Regions from separate parts of the Lactobacillus sp. W8172 genome, predicted to be linked through region 3. Evidence: predicted binding sites of a transcription regulator. Region 3 holds the regulator's gene; each other region holds the start of a gene.
The links. The regulator LexA, encoded in region 3, represses DNA repair genes until DNA is damaged. The targets are predictions, from matches to a motif close to CNAACANNTGTTNG.
Positions count from the first base shown of each region.

Region 1: the regulator LexA is predicted to act here: its motif matches at 5,947-5,960, upstream of H3R21_RS05940 (replication-associated recombination protein A).
Region 2: the regulator LexA is predicted to act here: its motif matches at 5,520-5,533, upstream of H3R21_RS06765 (sigma factor).

Region 1 covers NZ_JACFPG010000004.1:43,333-51,565, reverse strand. Annotated here, with positions in the region: partial or broken gene H3R21_RS05970 (DUF488 domain-containing protein) at 1-174, opposite strand, end outside; gene H3R21_RS05965 (DNA-3-methyladenine glycosylase) at 198-830, shown strand; lysine riboswitch at 935-1,110, shown strand; gene H3R21_RS05960 (ABC transporter substrate-binding protein/permease) at 1,222-2,841, shown strand; gene H3R21_RS05955 (amino acid ABC transporter ATP-binding protein) at 2,841-3,590, shown strand; partial or broken gene H3R21_RS07490 (NUDIX domain-containing protein) at 3,742-3,954, shown strand; gene H3R21_RS05945 (hypothetical protein) at 4,064-4,465, shown strand; gene H3R21_RS05940 (replication-associated recombination protein A) at 4,552-5,874, opposite strand; gene H3R21_RS05935 (SLAP domain-containing protein) at 6,583-7,854, shown strand; gene H3R21_RS05930 (hypothetical protein) at 7,841-8,101, shown strand; gene H3R21_RS05925 (BspA family leucine-rich repeat surface protein) at 8,166-8,233, opposite strand, start outside.
Region 2 covers NZ_JACFPG010000005.1:28,844-37,076, reverse strand. Annotated here, with positions in the region: gene pstA (phosphate ABC transporter permease PstA) at 1-104, opposite strand, end outside; gene pstC (phosphate ABC transporter permease subunit PstC) at 112-1,104, opposite strand; gene H3R21_RS06800 (phosphate ABC transporter substrate-binding protein) at 1,106-1,972, opposite strand; gene rplA (50S ribosomal protein L1) at 2,117-2,809, opposite strand; gene rplK (50S ribosomal protein L11) at 2,881-3,306, opposite strand; gene nusG (transcription termination/antitermination protein NusG) at 3,433-3,981, opposite strand; gene secE (preprotein translocase subunit SecE) at 4,082-4,252, opposite strand; gene rpmG (50S ribosomal protein L33) at 4,258-4,407, opposite strand; gene H3R21_RS06770 (hypothetical protein) at 4,591-4,809, opposite strand; gene H3R21_RS06765 (sigma factor) at 4,877-5,455, opposite strand; gene rlmB (23S rRNA (guanosine(2251)-2'-O)-methyltransferase RlmB) at 5,652-6,407, opposite strand; gene H3R21_RS06755 (Mini-ribonuclease 3) at 6,394-6,837, opposite strand; gene cysS (cysteine--tRNA ligase) at 6,830-8,233, opposite strand, start outside.
Region 3 covers NZ_JACFPG010000001.1:168,038-176,270, reverse strand. Annotated here, with positions in the region: gene H3R21_RS00835 (FAD-binding oxidoreductase) at 1-834, opposite strand, end outside; gene H3R21_RS00830 (ABC transporter ATP-binding protein) at 966-2,756, opposite strand; gene H3R21_RS00825 (ABC transporter ATP-binding protein) at 2,758-4,512, opposite strand; gene H3R21_RS00820 (YneF family protein) at 4,584-4,799, opposite strand; gene H3R21_RS00815 (DUF896 domain-containing protein) at 4,869-5,141, opposite strand; gene lexA (transcriptional repressor LexA) at 5,286-5,909, shown strand; gene H3R21_RS00805 (nucleoside phosphorylase) at 6,179-6,943, opposite strand; gene rplS (50S ribosomal protein L19) at 7,042-7,389, opposite strand; gene trmD (tRNA (guanosine(37)-N1)-methyltransferase TrmD) at 7,503-8,228, opposite strand; gene rimM (ribosome maturation factor RimM) at 8,218-8,233, opposite strand, start outside.

The DNA of each region.
Region 1 (8,233 bases), on a different contig from region 3:
AATTTATTATCATCATGATTAAACCCACTTGCGAAGCTCTTTACTGGGTGCAAGTTCCTTAACCCAAACATCGAGTCTGGCATCTGTCTTGCTTATACCTCGTAGCCATAATCGATCTACTAAAATGCGATAGCCTGCAGGCTGCTCTTTTTCGTAAATTCGAACTAATTTTATCTAGTGTACTACTCAAGGAAAAAATGGATTATTCAACTTACTTTACTAATCACTCAACTGAAGAAATTAGTGCCGATCTACTTGGTCGGCCATTAACTTATAATGATGGCAAACGCACTCTTGGCGGTTATATTGTCGAAGCAGAAGCATACTTAGGAAAAAAGGATCGTGCAGCACATTCTTATGGTGGTCATCGTAGTCCTGCCAACGAAGGGCTTTATGCCCGTGGCGGAACAATCTATATTTATGCTCAACGACAATACTTCTTTTTTGATGTTGCAACTCAGGCAAAAGATGAACCACAAGGTGTCTTAATCAGAGCAATTGAACCTGCTTGGGGAGTTGAACAAATGATTGGTAATCGCTCGGGTAAAAACGGCATTTTATTAACAAATGGACCCGCTAAGATGATGCAAGCTTTTGGCATTCATGATAAAAATTGGGATCTACATTTTTTAAGTGATTCACCCTTTGCAATCGATTTAAATGATCAACATCAGAAAAAGCCGCAAGAAATTGCTAAGAGTGCCCGCATCGGTGTCAACCAATCTGAATTGGAATGGGCAAATAAGCCATTACGTTTTTTTGTTGCCGGCAATCCATATGTTTCGCGAATGAAGAAAAATGATTATCGTGCTAATAATGGCTGGCAATAAGTGCTAATTTTAAATATAAAAACTGGTAATAGTACACATTTGATTTATAGCTGTTGACAAGTTAATCTTTTTAGCCTATCCTGTTGATTAAGTTAAATAATTTCCAATGCAATAGAGGTTGCGGTAATTACGAAACTAATCTGAGTGAACGAACACAATGAAGATTAGTGTAAGAGTTATCGCCGAAACAAAAGTGCTATTCGCTTTAACACTTTTGTTGGGCTGCAGGAGAAGATCTTGCAGACTGTCCTAGTTAATACTGGGGAGCGCTATATGATTTGTCTAAAATATGATCAATTATAACCTCGTTGTTTTGTAAACAGCGAGGTTTTTATTTACGCTTTTTATTGTATTGGCTTTATTTGAAACAAATTTCTCGGAGGTTTTCAAAATGAAGTCAAGAAATAAGTGGATTACCGCTCTAATCACGGTGATGCTTAGTTTCATCATTACAAGCAATTTTGGTATTACACAAGTTAATGCCAAAAAAGATGATGGTGAACTAAAGGTAGCAATGGAGGCCAACTACCAACCATATAATTGGACTCAAACTACAGACAAAAATGGTGCGGTGCCAATTGAAGGCTCACGCACATATGCCAACGGCTATGATGTTAAAATTGCAAAAATAATTGGTAAACAATTGCATCGTAAGGTTGTTGTAGTTAAGACTGAGTGGGATGGTTTACTTCCAGCTTTAACCAGTGGCAAAGCTGACCTGATTATTGCCGGAATGAGTCCAACTGCTGAGCGTGCAAAAGCGATTAATTTTACTAAACCATATCGAAACAGTACTTTTGTTGTTATTACAAAAGTCAACAGTAAATACGCCAACGCTAAAACGCTAAACGATTTTAAAGGTGCTAAGTTAACTGCTCAGCAAGGTACTTCGCACTATGCACTAATTAAGCAACTTAAAGGTGCCAAGAGACAACCCGCAATGCGTGACTTTGCTGCAATGCGTCAAAGCTTAATTTCTGGTACCATTGATGGCTATATTGCCGAAGATACCGAGTCAACCTCATTTAAAATGGTTGACCCTGACATCAAGGCAATTCCAATTAGTAAAATGGCCGGTTTCCGCATTTCTGAAGAAGATTCAACTACTGCAATCGGCATCGCCAAGCCAAACAGAGATTTACTCAAGCAAGTTAACCAAGTCTTAGCTACTATTCCAAACTCTGAAAGAACCAAGCTAATGACTACCGCCATTTCACAACAACCAAAAACTGATGAAACTAGCAAGAAAGGTAAACAAGATCCTTGGCTCGTCAGTGTTTGGAAACAATTTGGGGGCATGATTTTAAGTGGTATTGGTATGACCCTTCTTCTTGCTTCAGTTGGTACGATTGCCGGTTTCTTCATCGGTCTTTTCGTTGGTATTATTAGGACTATCCCTACCCCAACTAGCAGAGGTAAAAGATGGTTTTCGAAGTTTATTAACTGGCTTCTATCCGTTTATATTGAAGTTTTCCGCGGTACCCCAATGATGGTACAAGCAGCCGTAATTTATTATGGAATTGCTCAATTCTGGCACATCAATATCGATCGTACACTTGCTGCACTAGTAATTGTTTCGATTAACACAGGCGCATACTTGGCAGAAATTATTCGTGGTGGAATTATTTCTACCCCAGAAGGACAATTTGAAGCTGCCAGCGCATTAGGAATGACCCATAACCAAAGAATGTGGCATATTATTTTGCCTCAAGCTATTAAGAACTGTTTACCTTCAATTACTAACGAGTTCATCGTTAATATTAAGGACACTTCTGTTTTGAGTATCATTTCAGTCTCTGAGCTTTTCTTTGTCGGTACAACAATTGCCAGTCAGACCTTTAAGTTCTTCCCAACTTACCTGACAATTTCAGCTATCTACCTGATTTTAACCTTTACAATTACCAGAATCTTTAATCTGATTGAAAAGCACTTGCAAGGAAATAAAAACTACAACTTAATGGCTAATCAAGTTCAAGTAGGCACAGCTCAGGATATGGAGGCCAAAAAATAATGACTGAATCAAATGAAACTATTTTAAGCTTACAGCATTTGCAAAAAACTTTTGGACAACACCAGGTGTTACGCGATATTTCACTTGATATTAAAAAAGGCGAAATCGCAACTATTATTGGCCCGTCAGGTGGTGGTAAGTCAACCACTTTACGCTGCATTAATTTACTGGAAGAGCCCACAGCTGGTGAAATTCACTTCCACGGTGAAAATGTCCTTGAGCAAAACTATAATCGTAATATTTACCGTGCTAAAGTTGGGATGGTTTTCCAACAATTCGATCTTTTCGAAAACAAAAATGTTTTAGCTAATTGCATGGTTGGCCAAGAACTCGTCTTAAAGCGTTCCAAGGACGAAGCACGTAAAATCGCCCTTGCCAACTTAGAAAAAGTTGGGATGGAACAATATATCAACGCCCGCCCAAGTCAACTTTCTGGTGGACAGCAGCAACGTGTTGCCATTGCTCGTGCTATTTCGATGGATCCCGAAATTTTATTATTCGATGAGCCCACAAGTGCTCTTGATCCTGAAATGGTCGGTGAAGTTTTAAGCGTTATGAAAAACTTAGCAACAACCGGTTTAACGATGATTATCGTAACGCACGAAATGGCATTTGCTAAAGAAATTTCTGATAAAATGTTTTTCATCAGTGACGGAGTAATTGCCGAGCAAGGTAACCCAGACCAACTATTTAATCATCCACAAAACGAGAAAACAGCGAAGTTCTTGAGTAATTTTCAAAACAACTAACTTTAAATAAAAAGATGTTCCAAAAATGGAGCATCTTTTTATTTTTTAATTATACTTTGTAAAAAATCCCTATAGCGTGTTAGTCAATTCTAACAATGAAATATTATTGCAAAAACGTAGTGATTTTAAGCGTTAGGGTTTACCAGGTGAAGCTTTAGAGTTTGGCGAATCGGCTGAAGATGCCTGCAAACGTGAATTTCGCGAAGAAGCCGGACTAGAAGTTACAGTCAAAACTCTTCTTGGTGTTTCTACCAATCAAATTCAACACTACCCTAACGGTGACATTGTTCAAACTTCACATAATATATACAAAGGTAGTTTATTTAGAAACAATTACATTATCACGGCTCTATATCTTGCTTAATTACGTTTGACAAAAATCTATTTCTATTATTATATATAGATAACATAACCCGTCTTTTATATTAGCTGGTTAAACCAGTTTATTTTACCTCATCAACAGGAGAAAACTCATGAAGAAAAACGGCTACAAAATCAGCACCTGCGTTCTCGCACTTTTACTTATCGTAACATTAGGCTTTTTGCTCTATACCACTAGAAAACCGCCTACCATTTATGGTGGTTTTACTAATACTGCAACGCCAGGAAATGCTTTAAATCCTCATGTAGAAATTTCGTGTGGCACGAAACCCAAATATGCCATATACGTAGACGGGCATAAATTTGAAAGAGGTACTTATAAACGTGTAAGTAACAGCACTTTCACCTTGAAAGATACAGATGGCAAAGAGTCAGGCGTCGTCTTTTTATCAAACAATGGCTCTTACTTGTATCATTCCAAGCTAAAGAAAAAGCTGATTAATATTAAGAAACTTCCGGGTAAACCTACTGAAGAACCTATAAATATCCACTAATTAAAAGTATAAATGTTATTAGTTGTAACAAAAAAGGTATTAGATTCCTGATCTAATACCTTTTTATATACCCTCTTAGCCTCGCCTTAATCATCGTGTTCTTTGTGCCATTCTTTAATCTGCTCCAGCCTCTTTTTAAAGCGGTCTTCATGACCTTGCGAAGTTGGCAAATAATATTCATGACCTTCTAAACTCGGCGGCATAGTTTTCATTGTCGTTAACTTATCTTTAGCATAATGAGCCAGTTGGTAATCTTTGCCATAACCTAGGTCCTTCATTAACTTGGTTGGTGCATTACGAATCTGTAATGGCACTGGTTCATCAATCGTCTTTTTGACATCATCTTCAGCAGCTAATCTAGCTTTATAAACCGCATTTGACTTTGGCGCAAGCGCCAGATAAATCACCGCTTCCGTCAAATGCACATCACATTCAGGCATCCCTAAAAACTGACAAGCCTGAAAAACATTGATAGCTACATTTAATGCATTAGTGTCCGCCAAGCCGATATCTTCACTGGCAAAGCGCACCAATCTGCGAGCAATATATAGTGGATCTTCTCCGCCTTCAAGCATCCGCGACAGCCAATAAATTGCCGCGTCTACATCGCTGTTACGCATTGACTTGTGAAGCGCTGAAATAATGTTGTAGTGCTCCTCACCGTCTTTATCATACAAGACTGACTTTTGCGTGATTAACTGCGACAAGCTATCCATGGTTACACTGACCGTATTACCAGTTTTATGACCGTTTAAAACCGCCATTTCCAGTGTGTTCAAAGCTGTTCTCGCGTCACCGTTAGCAAACTTAGCAATTGCTTTAACTTCTTGGTCGCTAATTTTAACTGACAGCTTGCCAAAACCATTAGGATTGGCCAGCGCATTTTTCAATAACTTAATAATGTCAGTAACTTCTAGAGGCTTTAAAACAAACACTTTACAGCGTGATAGCAAAGCCGAGTTTACTTCAAACGAAGGATTTTCAGTCGTAGCTCCAATCAAAGTAATACTGCCACGCTCAACGTAGGGTAAAAATGCATCTTGTTGTGCTTTATTAAAGCGATGAATCTCATCAACAAAGACTAGTGTCTTTTGTCCCATTTCGTGTTCTTGCTCAGCTTGCTTCATAATTTTACGAATCTTGGTAATACTGTTATCAACCGCACTAAAATTGAAAAAGCTGGCCTGACTTTGCCTAGCAATAATTTCTGCTAAAGTTGTTTTCCCAACTCCCGGTGGACCCCAAAAAATCATTGAAGAAACTTGATTATTATCAATGATTTCCCGCAATATTTTTCCTGGTCCCAAAAGCTGTTCCTGTCCTACAAATTGATCTAGATTTTGGGGACGTACGCGGTTAGCCAATGGCTCATTTTCACCATTATTTGCAAACAATGATTCTTGCTTCATTATATTTCCCTCTATTTAGTTTCAACCTTCTACTACTTCCAATTATACAAGTATTTTAGAACTAGAAATTTACGAAAGATTGTTTTATTAAAAAACGGGATTAATTCACACGCTAAGTGAACTAATCCCATTATTGCTTTAATTAATACTCTACATTATGAATCAGCTATTGATCCTTTATCTTGAAACGTCCTCTAATAGAATTTATTTAAACTTCAATGATTTAGGCATCACTGGTTTTTTGCCATTATACATGACGTAGGTTTCTTTAGGACTCTTTTTGGCAGAGTTCTGGTAACAATATCATACTCCCAGTTGCAATCACCATCTTTGCCTGACCGAATACCTGGTAATTATTGAATCCCATTATCCACCTTATCGGTAGTAGCAGGTTTATTAGTCACAGAGAAAACTGGTTTAACAGTATCTACCATTAAGTTCAGGCCACAAAAAACTAGACTACTACTAACACCAACACCCTAAAATTTGTTTTGAATGGCTATGATTCACTTATCATGACCTCCCTTTTCATTCACTTAATTATAAGCCGTCTCAACCCAAAAACATTGTAAAATATAACTTTCTTAGTTATAAGAAAATGATGAATGTTAGACAAAATCCATTAAATTTCCTAGATAAAGTAAATTTGAATTTCTTTTTGGGTTACAATAATATTAAACTATAAGCTCATCTTTGTGAGGTCATAATATGAAACTTTTTAAGAAAATTTGTATTGGACTAACAGCCTTATTATTAGCTGCTAGTCCAATATTGACGCATATAACCAATTTTCAAACAGTAGAAGCTGCTCGAAAATCCAAAGGAAAAATTACGCTGTTTAAAAACGATTATGTTTATAATCAAGCAGGCAATAAAATAAAATTGAATGTCAATCACAGCTATCGCGTTCCTAGTGATTTTGCTGTCAGTCCTACAGGTTACTTGATTACAGACATGAAAAGCGATGATTTGGGCGATCACAGAAGCAGCCAGCCCTACTACGGTACCAAAAAAATCAACGGTCAAAAATTTTACGACCTTGGACATAACTATTACGTTAATGAAGCAAACGTTTTAAAAGTCAAGGGACGCAATGTCGCACAAGGTACATTGACAATTAAACGTGATGCACTAGTTTATACCAAGGCTGGCAAAGCAACTGGAAAAAAACTAAGAACTAATTCAGTTGTCAAATATCAGGGTAAAGCTAAGGCTGCTACCAAAACACCAAAATATTTTTACTACCTGAGGGATGTCGCCAGATACTTACAACCCCAATCCATACCTACCTACAAAATAAAAGGAAAATATTTTTATTCCTTAGGTCATAATCGTTACATCAATGCCGCCAACGTTGGCTATATCAATGGGCACCTTGTTCGTTATAACGGTACTTCAACGGCTACTGTCCTTAAAAACACCAACAGCATAACGGTCAACTATTCCGAAGCAAAACGTAAATTAAAAAAAGGACAGAAGATTAAGCTTGATTTAGCTGTTATTCCTTACCTAAGTGACGGCTTTGACAACTATCTTTACAGACTGCATGGTCATCCAGATGAATATGTAGATGCTACCGAAATTAAACTTCAAAGAGACTTACCTGTCATTGATTATCGCGACTTAGTTTATACTTACGTCATGCCAGTCACAGACAACAGCGTTGAACTTTATGATACTTCTGGTAAAGCAATTGGCAAGCGCATCATGAAGCCAGCATATAGCAACCTAACAGTTGATGGCTTAATGTACCTCTGGGTACCTGGGGAAAATAAGGCTGAGTTATTTTATCATTGCTTAAATTACAGTGATGATAATGTTGTTGATGACAGCCAACCAGATCCAATACAAGATCCAAATTCAGTACACCGCACAAATAACCAAAAATTAAGCTATGGCAATAACTTTATCAAGGTTAGCGATGTTAAATACATCAGCGGGTTAAAGATTAAAGCCCTGAATACAATTGGCACAGGCTGAAAATGGGCAAAAGATTGCGACAGGAGCTGACAAACAGGAACTGCTCACACTTTTTAATGAAGGAAAAGATCTAGCACAAAATAGCGCTTATCATGATCTTATGTCTAATTATGATTGTGCCTTAAGAAACGCTTCTGCTATGTTAAGGTCTGATAAGGCAACTGTCACACAGGTAGATGAGGCTGTCTGGTATGTTAAAACAGCTAAAAAGCAGCTGACAACTATGTCTACTCCGCCGGGTGATTAATTTTTTAACATAAACAAAAAGACTAATTCGTAATTAAAAAACGAACTAGCCTTTTTTGTCTTATCTATTTAAGCTTGAACCCTTTAGGCAGCTGGGGCTTTTTGCCATTATACATGACATAAGTTTCTTTAG
Region 2 (8,233 bases), on a different contig from region 3:
GAAATTAAGATGTTTCCAATAATACCAACTAAAAGTAGGATTACGATGCCAACTAACAAATAGATAACGCCAGTAGCGATGCGATCATTTCTCTTTGAATTCATTTTACTACTAACTCTTCTTTCCAATTAAGTGTACCAAGAAGTTGAACACTAATGACATTATTAATAGTAGTAATGCCAAACTCCATAGTGCATTGTTAGGCAGTGTGCCCATAACTGTATTACCCATTTGACTAGTTAATTGACTAGTTAAGGTTGCTGCTGGACTGACCAAGTTGTAAGGCATTAAGACTGCATTACCAATCGCCATCTGAACAGCTAAAGCTTCACCAAAAGCACGTGCCATTCCGAAAATAATCGCTGTCATAATACGTGCTCGAGCAGCTCTCAAAACAACATGGTAAATAGTTTGCCACTGCGTTGCCCCTAAAGCAGCAGAAGATTTACGTAACTCCTTTGGAACTGCCTTAAAAGCATCAACTGTTAGAGAAGTAATTGTCGGTAACACCATAACAAAAAGAATTAAGGTGGCCGTCAAAATACCAAAACCTGTTCCACCAAAGACAGTTCTAACAGCAGGAACAACAACAGTTAAACCCAGGAACCCATATACAACTGATGGAATACCAACAAGTAATTCCATAACTGATTGCAAAAGGTTTGCTTTCTTGCCTGATTCGTATTCAGTCATAAAGAGTGCTACTGCGATTGCAAATGGAGTAGCAATAAGGGCTGCAAGCAGCGTAACTGCAAAAGAAGTAACAATCATTGCCGCAGCACCAACGTGATTAGGACCAGCACTTGGATTCCAGTCAGTTGAGAACAGAAAATGAAAGATATTAACTTTATCAGTAAAAAAGGTTGCTAAACCATGACTACCAACAAAACCAATAATGGAGACAATCAAAATACCGATTAGTAAAATTGCTAAAGCAGTTAAACCTTTGCCCCAGCGTTCTTGTCTGGTTTCCTTAGAAGGTTTAGTTAACCTCGCAATATCAATACTATGCGGATTAATCCCCTTAATTTTGACGTGAGGAACTTTTTGTTGAGCAATCGCTTGTTCAACAACTTCCTGCAAGTCTTGTTCTTTTTTAGACATACTAATTACCTAATTTCGTAACTTTATTTTCACTATCACGCGAAACTTTCATTTCATGAATACTTAGATAGCCAATCTTAGGTACTAAATCTCTTTGTACCTTTTTACTTAAGACATAGTTAATAAACTTAGCGGTTGCCTTGTTAGGCTTTCCCTTAGTATACATATGTTCATATGACCAAAGTGACCACTTATTAGTGGGTATGTTCTTATTGACTGGTTGAACGTGGTTTATACTGATTTTCTGAATGTTCTCATCATTTGCATACGGAAATGAGATATATGAAATTGTTCCGGGTGTTGAATTAACAATCTTTTTGACTGTTCCATTAGAATCCTGTTCCTGCGAATTGACAGCATCCTTACCATTTAGAATCAAATCTTCAAAAGTAGTTCTGGTACCACTGCCGCGAGAGCGGTTAATCACAATAATCGGCAAGTTCTTACCACCAACTTGTCGCCAATTGGTTATTTTTCCTGTAAAAATGGCAGCTAATTGCTTCTTGGACAAGTTCTTGACACCGACTCCTTTATTGGCAATCGGGACAATTCCAACAATCGCAACAGGATAGTCCTGTAGCTTTTTTTCATCTATTCCCTTTTGGGTTTCAGCAAAAACATCAGACGTTCCTACCTGCACTGCACCCGCTTGAACCTGGCTAAGCCCTGTTCCTGAACCACCGCCTTGAACAACGATATTACTATCAAGATGAGCTAGATGATAATCATTACCAGCTTGCTCAATCAATGGTTGCAAAGCACTGGATCCAACAATCGTAATCTTTTCCTTACTTTGACCGCAACCCACTAAAAACAGCGGCACAACCAAAAGGACTACCAGCAATTTGCTCACATTCTCTTTACGCATTGTATTTTCCTCAATTTGACAATAGGATTATGCTTAGTTTAACAAATATCTTGCAATTGATAAATATTTAAGGTCAAAAAGTCGATAAAAAAAGCAACTCGCGCGTGTGGCAGAGTTGCTTTCCTATTTTCTTCGAATTAATCTTTAATCCAAGTTTAATGGATCAAGCTTGATCCCAGGACCAAAGGTTGCAGCAACTGCAACGCTCTTGATGTATTGGCCCTTAGCAGCTGATGGACGCGCACGTAAAATCACGTCACGTAGAGCATCAAAGTTCTCAATTAATTGTTCATCAGTAAATGATACCTTGCCGATAGCAGTATGAATAGCTGCTTGACGGTCAACACGGTATTCAACTTGACCAGCCTTAACGTTCTTAACGGCTTTTTCGATGTCCATTGTTACAGTACCGGTCTTAGGGTTTGGCATTAAACCTTTAGGTCCAAGCACACGACCCAAACGACCAACTTTAGCCATCATTGTTGGTGTTGCAACAACAACGTCAAAGTCTAAGTAACCGTTTTGAACTTTTTCTACTAAGTCGTCAGAACCAACTTCGTCAGCACCGGCAGCCTTAGCTTGTTCAGCTTGAGCACCTTCGGCAAAGACAATAACCTTTTGGGTCTTACCAGTACCGTTTGGTAAAACAAGTGAACCACGAATTTGTTGGTCTGCTTGCTTAGGGTCAACGCCTAAGTTGTATGAAACTTCAACTGATGCATCAAAACCAGCATATGAAGTTTCTTTAACTAAGTTAATTGCTTCAGCAACTGAATATAATTTCTTTGAATCTACTTTTTTAGCAGCTTCTAAATATTTTTTACCATGCTTTGGCATGTGATTTCCTCCTTAATATGTGGTCAAACGAGACTCAAACTCTCCCACCTAAATTGTTATAAATAACAGGATTAGTCTTCGACTTCGATACCCATGCTTCTAGCAGTACCTTCGATCATTCGCATAGCAGCTTCAACATCTGCAGCGTTAAGGTCCTTCATCTTTGTTTCAGCGATTTCCTTAACTTGATCCTTAGTTACCTTACCAACTTTCTTGGTATTAGGTTCACCGGATGCCTTGTCGATCTTAGCAGCTTGCTTCAAAAGAACTGGAGCTGGTGGAGTCTTAGTTATGAATTCGAATGAACGGTCTTCATAAACTGTAATGACTACAGGAATAATCATGCCTTTTTGGTCAGCAGTTCTAGCATTGAAGTCCTTAGTAAAACCTACAATGTTAATTCCTGCTTGACCTAAAGCAGGACCAACTGGAGGAGCGGGTGTTGCAGCACCAGCTGGTATTTGTAATTTGACAACGTTAATAACTTTTTTTGCCACGGTCAAAACCTCCTTGATTCCGTGCGTGGTTAAAATGGAAAAGTTACCTACTTTTCCTCCCACAATAATAAAAGTACTTTAATATGGTACCATCGTTTTTTAAAATTTGCAATCTCTCGTAAAAGTTTAGCTAATTTTTTCTACTTGATCGTAATCAAGCTCGGTTGTAGTTGCACGGCCAAACATATCAACTGAAACAAATAACTTATATTTATCGGGTTGAATTTCAGTAATCTTACCCTCAACGCCGTTAAATGCACCGTCAATAATAGTGACAGTTTCACCAACTTCGTATTCAACTTGAGGACGCTTTGCAGGTTCTCCCTGTTGACGCAACAGACGATTTACTTCTTCTTCAAGAAGTGGTGATGGCTTAGAACCACCACCATGTGAACCAACAAATCCAGTTACGTTAGGTGTATTTCGAACAACAAACCAACTTTCGTCAGTCATGACCATTTCAACTAAGACGTAACCAGGGAAGATTTTTTCTTCAACTTCTTTTTTCTTGTCGTTGACCTTCTCGATTTTTTCTTGTTCAGGAACCATTACCCGAAAGATATAATCTTGCATCCCCATGCTTTGTGCACGTGATAGCAAGTCAGATCTAACCTTATCTTCGTATCCTGAATAAGTATGAAGCACGTACCATTGCTTCTTTGTTGTTTCAACCATTACAAATTTCTCCTTTTATTTTGGCAAACAAAAAAACCTCCACTCAGAGGTTTTTTCTTTAACTTTATTTATTATATCACGAATAGAATTTCATTTCTATTTACATGAAAATTTGTGTTAAAACGCTGAATAAGTAGTCTAACACTCCTAGAAACAAGGCGAATAAAACTGAAGTAGTAATGACTGTTCCAGTATCATGACGGTTTTGTTTAGCTGTTGGCCATGTTACCAAGTGCATTTCGTGTGCTACGCTCTTAAAAAACTTAATCATTCAATTTACCTCGTTTCCTTGTGTAATGTCATTTTGCCACAATGTTTACAAAATTTATTCAATTCAAGCCGCTTCGTGCGATTCTTGCCTGCGGTGATTGAGTAGTTACGCGAGCCGCATACGCTGCAAGCTAATGATGCTTTTTTCACTGCCATAATCTCACTTCCAAACTATTGTATTTTAGCAAAAAATACAGGTATAAGCAATTCATTTAATAATTGCCCTAAAATTCAAGTCAATTTTTCTCTTTAAATAAAAAGCAGCTACTTATAAGCAGCTGTTTTTGGTGGTCAAACAAAAGCGTAACCGCCGGGCGTAGAACATTGTAATAGTCGGATTTACTTCTTAAGATTTTCATTTACGAAGGATTCGATTTTATCGTCAGAATAATCAAGGAACGGAAGCATATCTTCTTCCGTCTTCATGGTATCTCTACCATTCTTTTCCATGAAATAGTCCCAAAGAGCATCCCTAACTGGCATGTCTGAATCACTCCAGTCAAAAACCTCTTTCATGTGACGATCTAACAATGCAGTCTTGATAACATCTTCTGCCATCTTAATCTACCTCCTATAAAATAATTCTACAGTTATTAATTATACGCTAAATTCTCATCATTTTCTATTAAACAGAGTCTAATAAAATTAACCGTGCTTTTTGCAGCAGACGCGAGCGTGCCCTTACTAAGGTCATTGGCAAAATTTGCCAGTCGTTAATTATCTGTTCTGGTTGACAAAGTCCGAGAATAATTAATAAAGCCGTAACTTCTAAAATCGATAGCTTGTTGACTAATTCAGCTAGTTTTATGCTTAGCGGCACTTCTGGTAAAAAAGTTTCTGGTCGCCGAATAGGATTCATTCCTTTAGTAGCTGCTGCTTCAAAAGAAATTGCTTTGGCCCAAGCCTTTCTGCGGTATGCCATTTCACGTCTAAGAAGCGTATTGGCATGATTTACCAGCCGAACTTTGTAATAGCTAGCGAAATTACCCTTTTTTGGGTCAAAATCTTTCACAGCTAAATAACAAATGATCATCGCATCCTGATCCCAATCCTGATTATCGTAAGAGCGAAGATGATATTTTTTCTTAATATTCGCAATTAGTGGACGATACAAAAAGCAAAGCTTACGTAGTGCATCAGTCTGTCCACTTTTGATTTGCATAATTAACTCGGTTTCTTCTCTTGCTACTTCTATTTTAGCCATATTGCTATTCTCCTTTAGTTGATATCTGAGCTAAAGAATACTGAGAAGCAAAATTTAATTTAAACGAACCAATGTTTAAATTTTTCACTAACAGGTAAATGTAACGGTTAATAACAGCAAAATTCACTTTAGGTTGTCAGAACAAAATTTGCAAAAAAATGAGCGCACATTTTGTATGGGCACCCATTTAACTTTTTTATTTATGATGATTTCTAGTATCCAGCATTTGATATAGCAAAACACCAGTTGCAACACTTGCATTGAGAGATTGCACATGGCCAACCATTGGCAAAGTAATCATTTGATCCATTTGTTCTTTCAGTAAACGTGAAATGCCTTTACCCTCATTTCCGATTACAAGAACAGTTTTACCATTGCTATCCCACTGACGATAGTCTGTTCCGTCCATATCTGTGCCAAAAAGCCAGTAACCACGTTTTTTCAACATTTGACTAGTTTGTACAAGGTTATTAACGCGGGCAACTGGGACGTAATCAATCGCACCAGTTGAGGTCTTAGCCACAACAGACGTCAAACCCGTTGCGTGTCTTTTCGGGATAATGATTGCATCGACCCCAGTTGCATCAGCTGTTCTCAAAATCGAGCCCAGGTTGTGTGGATCTTCAATTGAATCAAGCATTAACAAAAATGGTTGTTTCTCCTCCTGATCAAATTGATCAAGTAAATCATCCAAATCCGCATATTCGAAACTAGCAACAGTCAGAACAAGTCCCTGATGATTGCCGCCTTGAACTAGGCGATCAAGCTTATTTTTAGGAACAGTTTGAACAACAATTCCTTTTTCCCTTGCTAAACCGAACACTTCATCTGCAAAGCTTTCCTGCACACCTTGTTGCAAAAAAACCTTATTGATTCTGCCAGCATCCTGTGTTTTTAAAAAATCAATTCCAGCATGTCTACCAAAAACAAAATCACTATCACTTGAAGTCATATTCATCAATGCCACCATTCTCCACTGTTTCAATGCACCAAGAAGTTAATTCTTGAAGCCGCTCTTTTTTACCAAGTAATTCCAAATAGCCCCAAACTGCTTCAAATCCTGTCGACAATTGGTATGTGGCTAAACTAGTATTCTTGGCCTTGCTATAAGTTTTAGAATTACGACCGCGACGAAAAGTTGCTAGTTCATCCTCACTCAATAAGCCATCTTCCTGCATCTTAGTAATCAAAGCCGCTTGAGCCTTGGCTGACACATAATGTGTTGCTCTTAGCTGCAAGGCTTGTGGCTTAACAATGCCACATTTAACTAAATGCCGCCGAATATCAACTTCATAAACAGCATCCCCTAAATAGGCTAACGTCTGCCCGTTTAATGTATCTGGATTAATTTCGTTTTCGACCAACTTTTTACTATTACTCACGAATCCACCTTGTTCCTTGTGGAGTATCTTCAATGATTACTCCCATTTCTTTTAATTGATCACGTAACTGATCACTTTTAGCCCAGTCCTTGTTCTTTCTTGCTTCATCACGCTGCTCAACCAAGGCAACAATTTCATCATCACCTTGCGTCTCATTTTGCTTAATCAACTTGGCGGTATCAATACCAAAGATACCCAACCATTCTGTTAATAGAGCTTGCGCCTTCATTAATGCGTCTTTATCAACACTTTCAGCTGCAATATTGGCATTTAACACTGGTAATAAATCATAAATTGCTGTTAACGCATTTTGAACGTTAAAATCATCATCCATTGCGGTAACAAAATCTGTTTCCGTTTTAGCCAAAATTTCACGTAAATTAGCGTCTTCAACATTAGAAGTGCCGTCTTTTAAACGATAATTCAAGTTGATCAACATGTTCTTAAAACGCTGCAAAATAGTCTGTGCTTGTTTGAGGTTTTCTTCTGAATAGTTGATTTGACGTCGATACTGAACACTGGCCATGAAGAAGCGAAGAACCTGTGGATCAACTTTCTTTATAATTTCATGGACCGTTACAAAATTATGTAACGACTTCGACATTTTTTCTTGATCAGCACCTACAGTCACAAAACCGTTATGCATCCAATAATGAACAAATTTTTTACCTGTAGCGGCTTCACTCTGAGCAATTTCATTTTCATGATGTGGAAATTCAAGATCTTGCCCACCACCATGAATGTCAATTGTATCGCCCAAGTATTTGGTTGACATGACTGAACATTCGATATGCCAGCCTGGCCGTCCCTTGCCCCAAGCAGACTCCCAGGCAATTTCATCAGGCTGTTTTTGCTTTTTCCAAAGGGCAAAATCAATTGGATCTTCCTTACGATTCTGTTCTTCCTCGTTAACGTGTTCCGAAGCGCCCTCTTCTAATTCAGCAATGTTCTTACTGCTTAATTCACCATAGTGCGCAAATTTCTTTGCTCGATAATAAACATCACCGGCAGATTCATAAGCATAACCTTTTTCAATTAGCTTTTCAATAAAACTGATAATTGCAGCAATTTCACTAGTTGCACGGGGATTCTTAGTTGCGGGCTCGATATTTAAAGCGGCCGTATCCTCTTCATAAGCTTCAATGTAGCGATCCGCTAATTCGGGCACAGTAATGCCTTCGGCACGTGCTTCATTAATCATTTTATCGTCAACGTCAGTAAAGTTAGACACATAATTAACTTTATACCCGCGGTATTCAAAATAGCGTCTAATGGTGTCAAAAGCGATTGCACTTCGTGCATTACCGATGTGAATGTAATTGTAAACCGTTGGGCCACAGACATACATCGTAATCTGCCCAGATTTAATTGGTTGAAATTCTTCTTTAGTTTTCGT
Region 3 (8,233 bases):
GCCATTACCATTTTTAATTGGGAATTCGTCATTTGCATATTTTTCCCATAAGTTAATCACTTTACGTCCCATAAATTCAACTGTAGTTGGAACAACACCGGAAGCAAGGATTGCTGGAACAGATCTAATTGCATCATTCAAAGTTGGGAAAGGAATAATTGCATTAATTGATTTACGTGGTTTTGGATATAGTCTTAGTGTAACTTCAGTAACAACGCCAAGCGTACCTTCTGAACCAATAATCAAATCTTTTAGAGAATAACCAGATGAAGATTTAACTGCTTTTGAGCCAAACTTATACAATTTTCCGTTAGTTAAAACAACCTTTAATTCGCGGATGTGCTCTCTTGTAACACCATACTTGATTGCCTTTAAACCACCAGCATTTGTGTCAACATTACCACCAATTGTAGCCCAGTGCATAGCAGGTGCTGGCATATAAGTAAAAGGCTTATCAGCAAGATATTCTTCAATATCCTTTAATCTGATTCCGGCTTGAACTGTCATAGTTAACCCATCCGGATCATATTCTAAAATACGGTTCATTTTAACCATATCGAGTGAGATACCACCATCAACAGATAAATTGGCACCCATTAACCCAGTTGAATTACCACGTGGTACCAAAGGAATATGATGATCACTCGCATATTTAACAACATTTTCTACTTCTTGATTAGTAACTGGTTGAATTACTAATTCTGGCATTGCTGTTACTGTTCTAAATTGGTCATGATCCCAATGTTTAGTTGGCTCTGTAACAAAACGTTCAGGTTCTGAAATAAATTTACGTAAATTTTCACGATCAGTATCATTAATTTGATGGTATTCCATTTCAAACTTCCTATTTCTAAAACATAAATATTTTTAATTGTTATTATAATTAATTTACATCTTTGTGTAACCGCTGTCAACGATTGGTGTAAAAGAAAAGCACGGGATAATTAAATAACCCGTGCATAAACTTAATTTTGACTGTTTTGCAACTTATATAAGTTGTAGTAATAACCTTTTTGAGCTAATAATTGTTCATGATTTCCATGTTCAACTATTTTACCATCGTTTAAAACGATAATTTGATCAGCATCAACAATTGTCGACAATCGGTGTGCAATGGCCAAAGTAGTTCGACCTTTTCTTAAACTCTTTAAGGCAGTTTGAATTAATGTTTCAGTTTCAGTATCAACGTTAGCCGTTGCTTCATCAAGAACTAAAATTTTCGGATCAGTGACTAAAGTACGTGCAAATGAAATCAGTTGTCGTTGTCCCTGGCTGAACTCGCTGCCACCTTCACCAACCTTGGCATGATATTTACCGGGAAGATTTTCGATAAACCCGTCTGCTTGAACAGTTTTTGCTGCATTCTTAATTTCTTCATCAGTGATATTTTTATTATAGAGTCTAATATTGGAATTGACATCACCATAAAACATGAATGGTTCCTGTAAAACTAGACCCAGCTTTTTGCGGAGCTCTTCTTTTGGATACTTCTTTATATCTACACCATCAATTAATACTTGCCCCTTGTAGAATTCATAAAAACGCATCATTACATTGATAATTGAACTCTTACCGGAACCAGTATGTCCAACAATTCCCAGGGTTTCTCCTGGATTAACAGTAAAAGAAATGTCATGCAATATTTCATTTTTACCATCATATGAAAAGCTCACATGCTTAAATTCAATTTTACCTTTAGTAATTGTTACGCCTTTTTCAGCTTGCTGCTCAGGCTCAAAATCTGTATTATCAAGGATTCTAAAGATTCTTTTTCCTGCAACAATTCCATCTTGGAAAAAGGTCATTTGATCCATCATATTAGCAATTGGATTGAAAAACTGTGAGATATATTGTGAAAATGCGTAAACCACACCTGCAGGGACAAAAGTCTCACGTAGTGGAAAACCAAAGTACATTAGGGTTAAAGCAAGTGCTATCGAGTAAAGCATACTCGTTAACGGTGATAAAAGTAATGAATTAAGGTTTATCATACTAAACCGAGTTTTCATTAAAGAAGTGTTTTCATGTTCAAAATTATCAGTCATCCGCTTTTCTTGTTTGAATTGCTGAATTAAAGAAACCCCTTCAATTGATTCGTTTAAATTCGTATTAATGCGACTTAAGCGCTCGCGATAATTTCGGTATAACTTTGAACTTCTCTTAGAATATTGCCAAATAATTAGCAATAAAATGGGTAAAAATGCCAAAACAATTAAACCAGCATAGAAGTTAGTCGTAAACATCGCTACTAGAGCGGAAATAATTGAGAAGAATGACATGACTACACTTGAAAGTACAACTAAGAAGTTGCTCAAAGTCATCGTATCGTTAGTAACACGCGAAACGATTGACCCGGCTGGAGTTTGATCAAAATAGCGCATTCCCAAGCTTTGCAATTGCTTATATAATGCTGACCGTAAACTCTCAAGCGATTTTTCAGAACCTAAAGCAAAAAAGTACTCGTAAGTAAACTGCAAAACCGCTTTGATAACTGAACCAAAAGCATATAAGAAACCAGCAAATAAGATGATTTGGGTTGTAACACTCTCTTTGACTAAGTAATTGTCCAAAAAGAACTGCAGTCCGTATGGCAAAAGCATGTTGATTACACTAACCAAAAATGCTCCAATACCCGCAATAATCATTTCATTTTTGAACCGCATTACAAAGCGCATCAAACGCTTGAAGATGCTAATTTGTTCTTTTACAGGTATTTCTTTTGACCAGACAGATTCATAATTACTTTGATCGTCCATCTTATTCACCTACCTTTGCTTCTAATTCTTGGCGTTGCCACATGTCTGCATACCAGCCGTTTTCTGCTAACAGCTGATCATGCGTACCTCTTTCAACAATTTGACCGTCTTTTAGAACCAAAATTAAATCGGCATTCATAACTGAGGTCAGTCTGTGCGTAGCAATTAAAGTGGTTTTACCTTCACGCTCTTTACTTAGTGACTCTAAAATTGCCATTTCAGTTTTTGCGTCAACAGCGGATAAAGCATCATCTAGGACTAAAATTTGACTTTGCTTCAATAAGGCCCGTGCAATTGACATTCTTTGCTTCTGTCCACCAGAAAGAGAAACACCATTTTCACCAACAAGAGTGTTGTAACCACCAGGCATTTGCAAAATATCATTGTGCAAATCACTCTTTTTAGCGGCTGACTCAATCGCACTCTCATCTGAATTTGCATCTGAAAAAGCAATATTCTTTTGAATACTGGTTGAGAAAAGATAATTATCTTGCGGAACATATGAAATCTGACGCAATAAAACATTTAATGGTATTTCTCTAATGTCATGACCATTTAATGTGATTTTCCCATCATATTTATCAAATTCGCGCAGCAATAGTTGAATGATTGTAGTTTTACCTGCTCCAACCTTCCCAACTAGTCCAAGTGTCTGCCCTGTTTTTAGAGTGAAATCAATATTATGCAGCACAGGAATTTGTGGCTCATCAGGATAGGCAAAGGATTTTACTTGGTATTTCAAATCACCTGCAATATCTTGAGCCTGAAGGCTTTGATCAGCATGTTGATCGGTAATTTCAGGTTTTTCATCAAGTAGTTTTTCAACTCGATCATAGCTTGCGCTACCTCGCTCAAGGATATTAAATAGGTAACCAATTGCAAACATGGGCCAAACCATATTCCCGATATAGGCAATAAATGATACAAGTTGCCCAATTGATAAAGCCTTGTGACTAACCAACAATCCACCATAAATAATAGTTATTGTATAGGTCAGTCCAATAAGAAGCGTTCCCAATGGGTCAAATAATGAATCCCACTTAAAGACACGCTTATTGATTTTTATCGTATCATTAACCATGTCATTGAAGACTTCAGTATCTTCTTTTCCTTGACCAAAGGTTTTTAGGACCTTAATCCCGGAAATCGATTCCTGAGTTTTATTGTTTAAACGAGAAAAAGCAGCCTGAGATTCATCAAACGCACCGTATAGCTGATCGCCTAATTTCCATGCCCCCCAGGCAAGAAATGGTAATGGAATAAGTGCAACGATTGTTAACCGCCAATCAACAAATACTATCATTGCGACCATTGTTGTTACACTCATCAAAAGTGAATCAACTAGTGTCAATACACCTTCACCCGCAACTTCCTGAATCGCTGAAACATCATTTGTGGCATGTGCCATTAGGTCACCTGTTCTATGGCGTTGATAGAATGTACGATCCATTTCCATAAAGTGCTCAAACAGTTTAGAGCGCATTTGCAATTCTAATTCGGCTGCACCACCCCAAATTTGACGACGCCAAAAATAGCGGAAAGCATATAAAACTAACGCAGCTAGTACAATGGCTAAGATTAGGGTCGCATATTCTTGCCAAGAAATATGACCTTTATCTAATTGATCAGCCATTAAACCCAAAATTCTTGGTGGTACTAAGTTAATTACTGAAGTCAGTGCTAGAAAAGCAACACCGATTAAATAGCGTTTCTTTTCCTTTTTAAAAAACCAGCCTAACTTAAAAAATATACCCATTTTTCACCTGTCTTTCAAAATAAAAAGGCGGAAGAAACAATCCTCCGTCTGATGTCAATCTAGTTAAGATTTTATTTTTGATGTTTCATCATGTTCATCACTTGGTTTACCTTTTTAGCAGAAGGTTTTTGACCCATTTGTGACATCATGGCAACAATCATATCTTCACTGATTGGTGGATTATCTTTAAAATATTTCTTCATGTATGCTCTAGCACCATAAAAGCCGCCAATAAGACCTATTAGCAGCGCTACAATAATTAATACAATTGCTAATCCTAAATTCATAAAATAATCACCTCAATTTGTCCAATAGTTATATCTTACCTAAAAAATAAGTAAATTAAAAGCTATAAATCAGTCTTTTCTCAAGCCTTTCTTACGCTGTGCTTTTTTTGCTTTTTCGGAAGTTACTTCTTTACCATTTTTATCTACGATAACCAAGTCTTCGACATCTTGTTTAAAGCCAGCACGGAAATTTCTGATAAATTCTTTGTGAAGTTTTTGTCGCTCCTCTTCTTCTTCTTTAGTTAATCCCTGAGCTTCTTTCTTATGGTATAATTCATTGATTCTATCAGTTAGTTTTTTTTCTTGTTCTTCAGTTAATCTTTGTTCATTATTTTCAGTCATTTTTGCACCTCTCATTTGTAAAAGTCTACCTTACTTTTTGGATAAAAAAAAGAATAATTATTTAGAACGCCTGTTTGTATTAGGCAACATTATTTGTTAGAATGTAGTTAATACAAAGAATTAACTAACGAATGGGAGAAAAAAATGACCAATAAGCAAAGTTCTAAGCAACTACAAATTCTTCGTTATATATATGATACCGTTGAAAAACGTGGATTCCCTCCCACTGTTAGAGAAATTTGCCAAGGAGTTGAACTCTCATCAACTTCTACAGTTCACGGTCATCTTTCTAGATTAGAAAGAAAAGGCTTAATTGTTAAGGACGCAACTAAACCTCGAGCACTAGAAATAACAGAAGAAGGCAAAAAGGCACTTGGTGTCAAGCCTACTGATATTCCCGTTGTTGGTGATGTCACAGCAGGTCAACCAATTTTAGCCGTTGAAGATATTGAAGATTATTTCCCACTTCCTCCCGATTTAGCTAATGATGCTGGCGACTTATTTATGCTACGAGTTCACGGCGAAAGCATGATTAACGCTGGTATTTTAAACGGAGACAATGTGATTGTCCGTAAACAAAGCTCTGCTACTAACGGTGAGATTGTTGTTGCAATGACCGATGAAAATGAAGCAACCGTCAAGCGGTTCTATAAAGAAAAAGATCATTACCGTTTACAGCCAGAAAATGATACTATGGCACCAATACTCTTGAACAGCGTTCATATCTTAGGTAAAGTGGTTGGCTTATATCGAAACAACATTATTTAGAAACTATTTATTACACCATTGAAATTTACGAACTAGTTTTATTCGGAATTCAATGGTTTTTTTCTACATTTTTTGAGTCGCATCTAAATAAAGCAGAAATGCAAAATTTGTCCTTTTATCTTTCCACAGCAATTATTAAAATGTAATTCACAATTTTTTGAAGTTATCTCAGTATTGAATGCTGTTATATCAATATTTGTTTTAAACTTTGTGAAATACAGCATGGTTTCACATTGGTTTCACACTTCCATTTTTCACAAAGTTGGAAATTAAATGTTGGCTATAATATTTGCCGCCAAATTAATGGCTGCCTCATGAGCATCCCTGCCCCAGCCTCTTTCATCATGCTTTTCTATGTCTTTAAGAGAATCTGCCGTAAATAATATTTGTGCAAAGTCGACCCCTCTAAATTGTGCACACGCAGCCATTGCTGCACATTCCATCTCTACACAAGAAGCTCCAAATTCCTTGGCCTGCTTTACTTTCTTGACTGTTTCCCTAAAGAAACCATCAGTAGTCCAGGTAGTTACTTCTTCAACCTTAAGACCTTCTTCATTCAGCAATTTTTTGGTCTTAGTTAAAAACTCTGACTTTAAGTCAATATACGTTCCTGGTTTCATATAATGAAAGGATGTGCCCTCGTCTCTAATAGCTTTTGTAGGCACTAGAAAATAGTTCTCTGGTAAATCAACTAAGCAGCCTGCTGATCCTATTGCTAAAATCTGTTTAACACCATAACTTATTAGCCAATCTAATAGCTCTACAGCAGCTGCAGCACCTATTTTTGCCTGACAAAAAGTAATTTTTTGTCCATCTAAATCAACCTCATATATTGGGGTTTCTCCTTCAAAGCAGTCAAAGAACCCAAGATTTTTATGAGGATAACGAGCCAAAAAATCACTGATTACATCAGGAGTTAAGAATGCGAACAGTAACTTAGGCTGAAAACGAAAGTTATTAATCTTTTTTTCATGATCTGGTTCTAAAACCGCCCGCGGTTCAGGATCAAAATTTAACAAAAATGGTTCTTTCATAGTTCTTTTCCTCATTAAAAATATTTTAATGAATATTTTAACATAAACAAAAAAGAATCACTCCTTTACGGAGTGATTCTCTTTTATTTAAGCGTGAATTAACGACGCTTTTCTGCGATTCTTGCAGATTTACCATGACGTTCACGTAAGTAGTAAAGCTTAGCACGACGTACACGACCGTGACGTAATACTTCAATCTTAGCTACTCGAGGGTCATTTACTGGGAAGGTACGTTCAACACCAACACCAGAAGCAATCTTACGTACAGTATAAGTTGCAGCAATACCTGCACCCTTACGCTTGATTACAACACCTTCGAACATCTGAATACGTTCGTGAGAACCTTCAACAACACGTACGTGAACACGAACAGTGTCACCAGCACGGAAGTCAGGAATATCATCACGTAATTGTTCTTTAGTTAATTCTTGAATTAATGGATCCATATTTTTCTCCTTCTTCGGCATTCATCAACGATTATCTACGCCAGCGGAACACCCATAACTATTAGTACATTACAATTGCACCTTTGTTATCTTAGCAAAGAGAGCTTGTAAAATCAAGCCTTTGTGTCTTCTTGTTTAATCTCTTCTAACATGATTTTTTCTTGAGAACTCAGTTCATAATTTTTCAGTAAATCAGGCCGATGCACGTATGTTGCTCGTAGCGACTCTTTATGACGCCATTCATCAATTTTTTGATGATTACCAGAAGTCAAGACAGCTGGGACCTTCATTCCCTCAAAATCTTCTGGTCGAGTATACTGCGGGTATTCTAATAAGCCATGTGCGAAGCTTTCTTCAACTGGAGAAGCTGCGTTACCCAAAATACCAGGTAATAGCCGTACAGTTGCGTCTACCATACTCATCGTTGGTAATTCTCCACCAGTTAAAACATAATCTCCGATTGAGACAGTTTCATCCGCTAAATCATAAACACGCTGATCAAAACCCTCATAATGGCCACAAATAAAAGTCAAATTATCTTCTTTTGACCATTCCTGTGCCATTTTCTGATTGAAAGTCTTTCCTTGTGGAGCTGTAATAATCACTTTACCTTTATTGGCAAGTGAGTCAAGTGCTTTTTTAATTGGCATAATCTGTAAAACCATGCCTGCACCGCCGCCGTATGGAGTGTCATCAACATGATGATGAACATCAGAAGTAAAGTCACGAAAGTTAACTAAATTTAGTTCCCATTTACCGTCTTCAAGACCACGGCCAAGCATTGAAGTTGTTAAAGGAGTGAACATATCCGGAAAAAGTGTCAGAATATTAACTTTCATCTCGC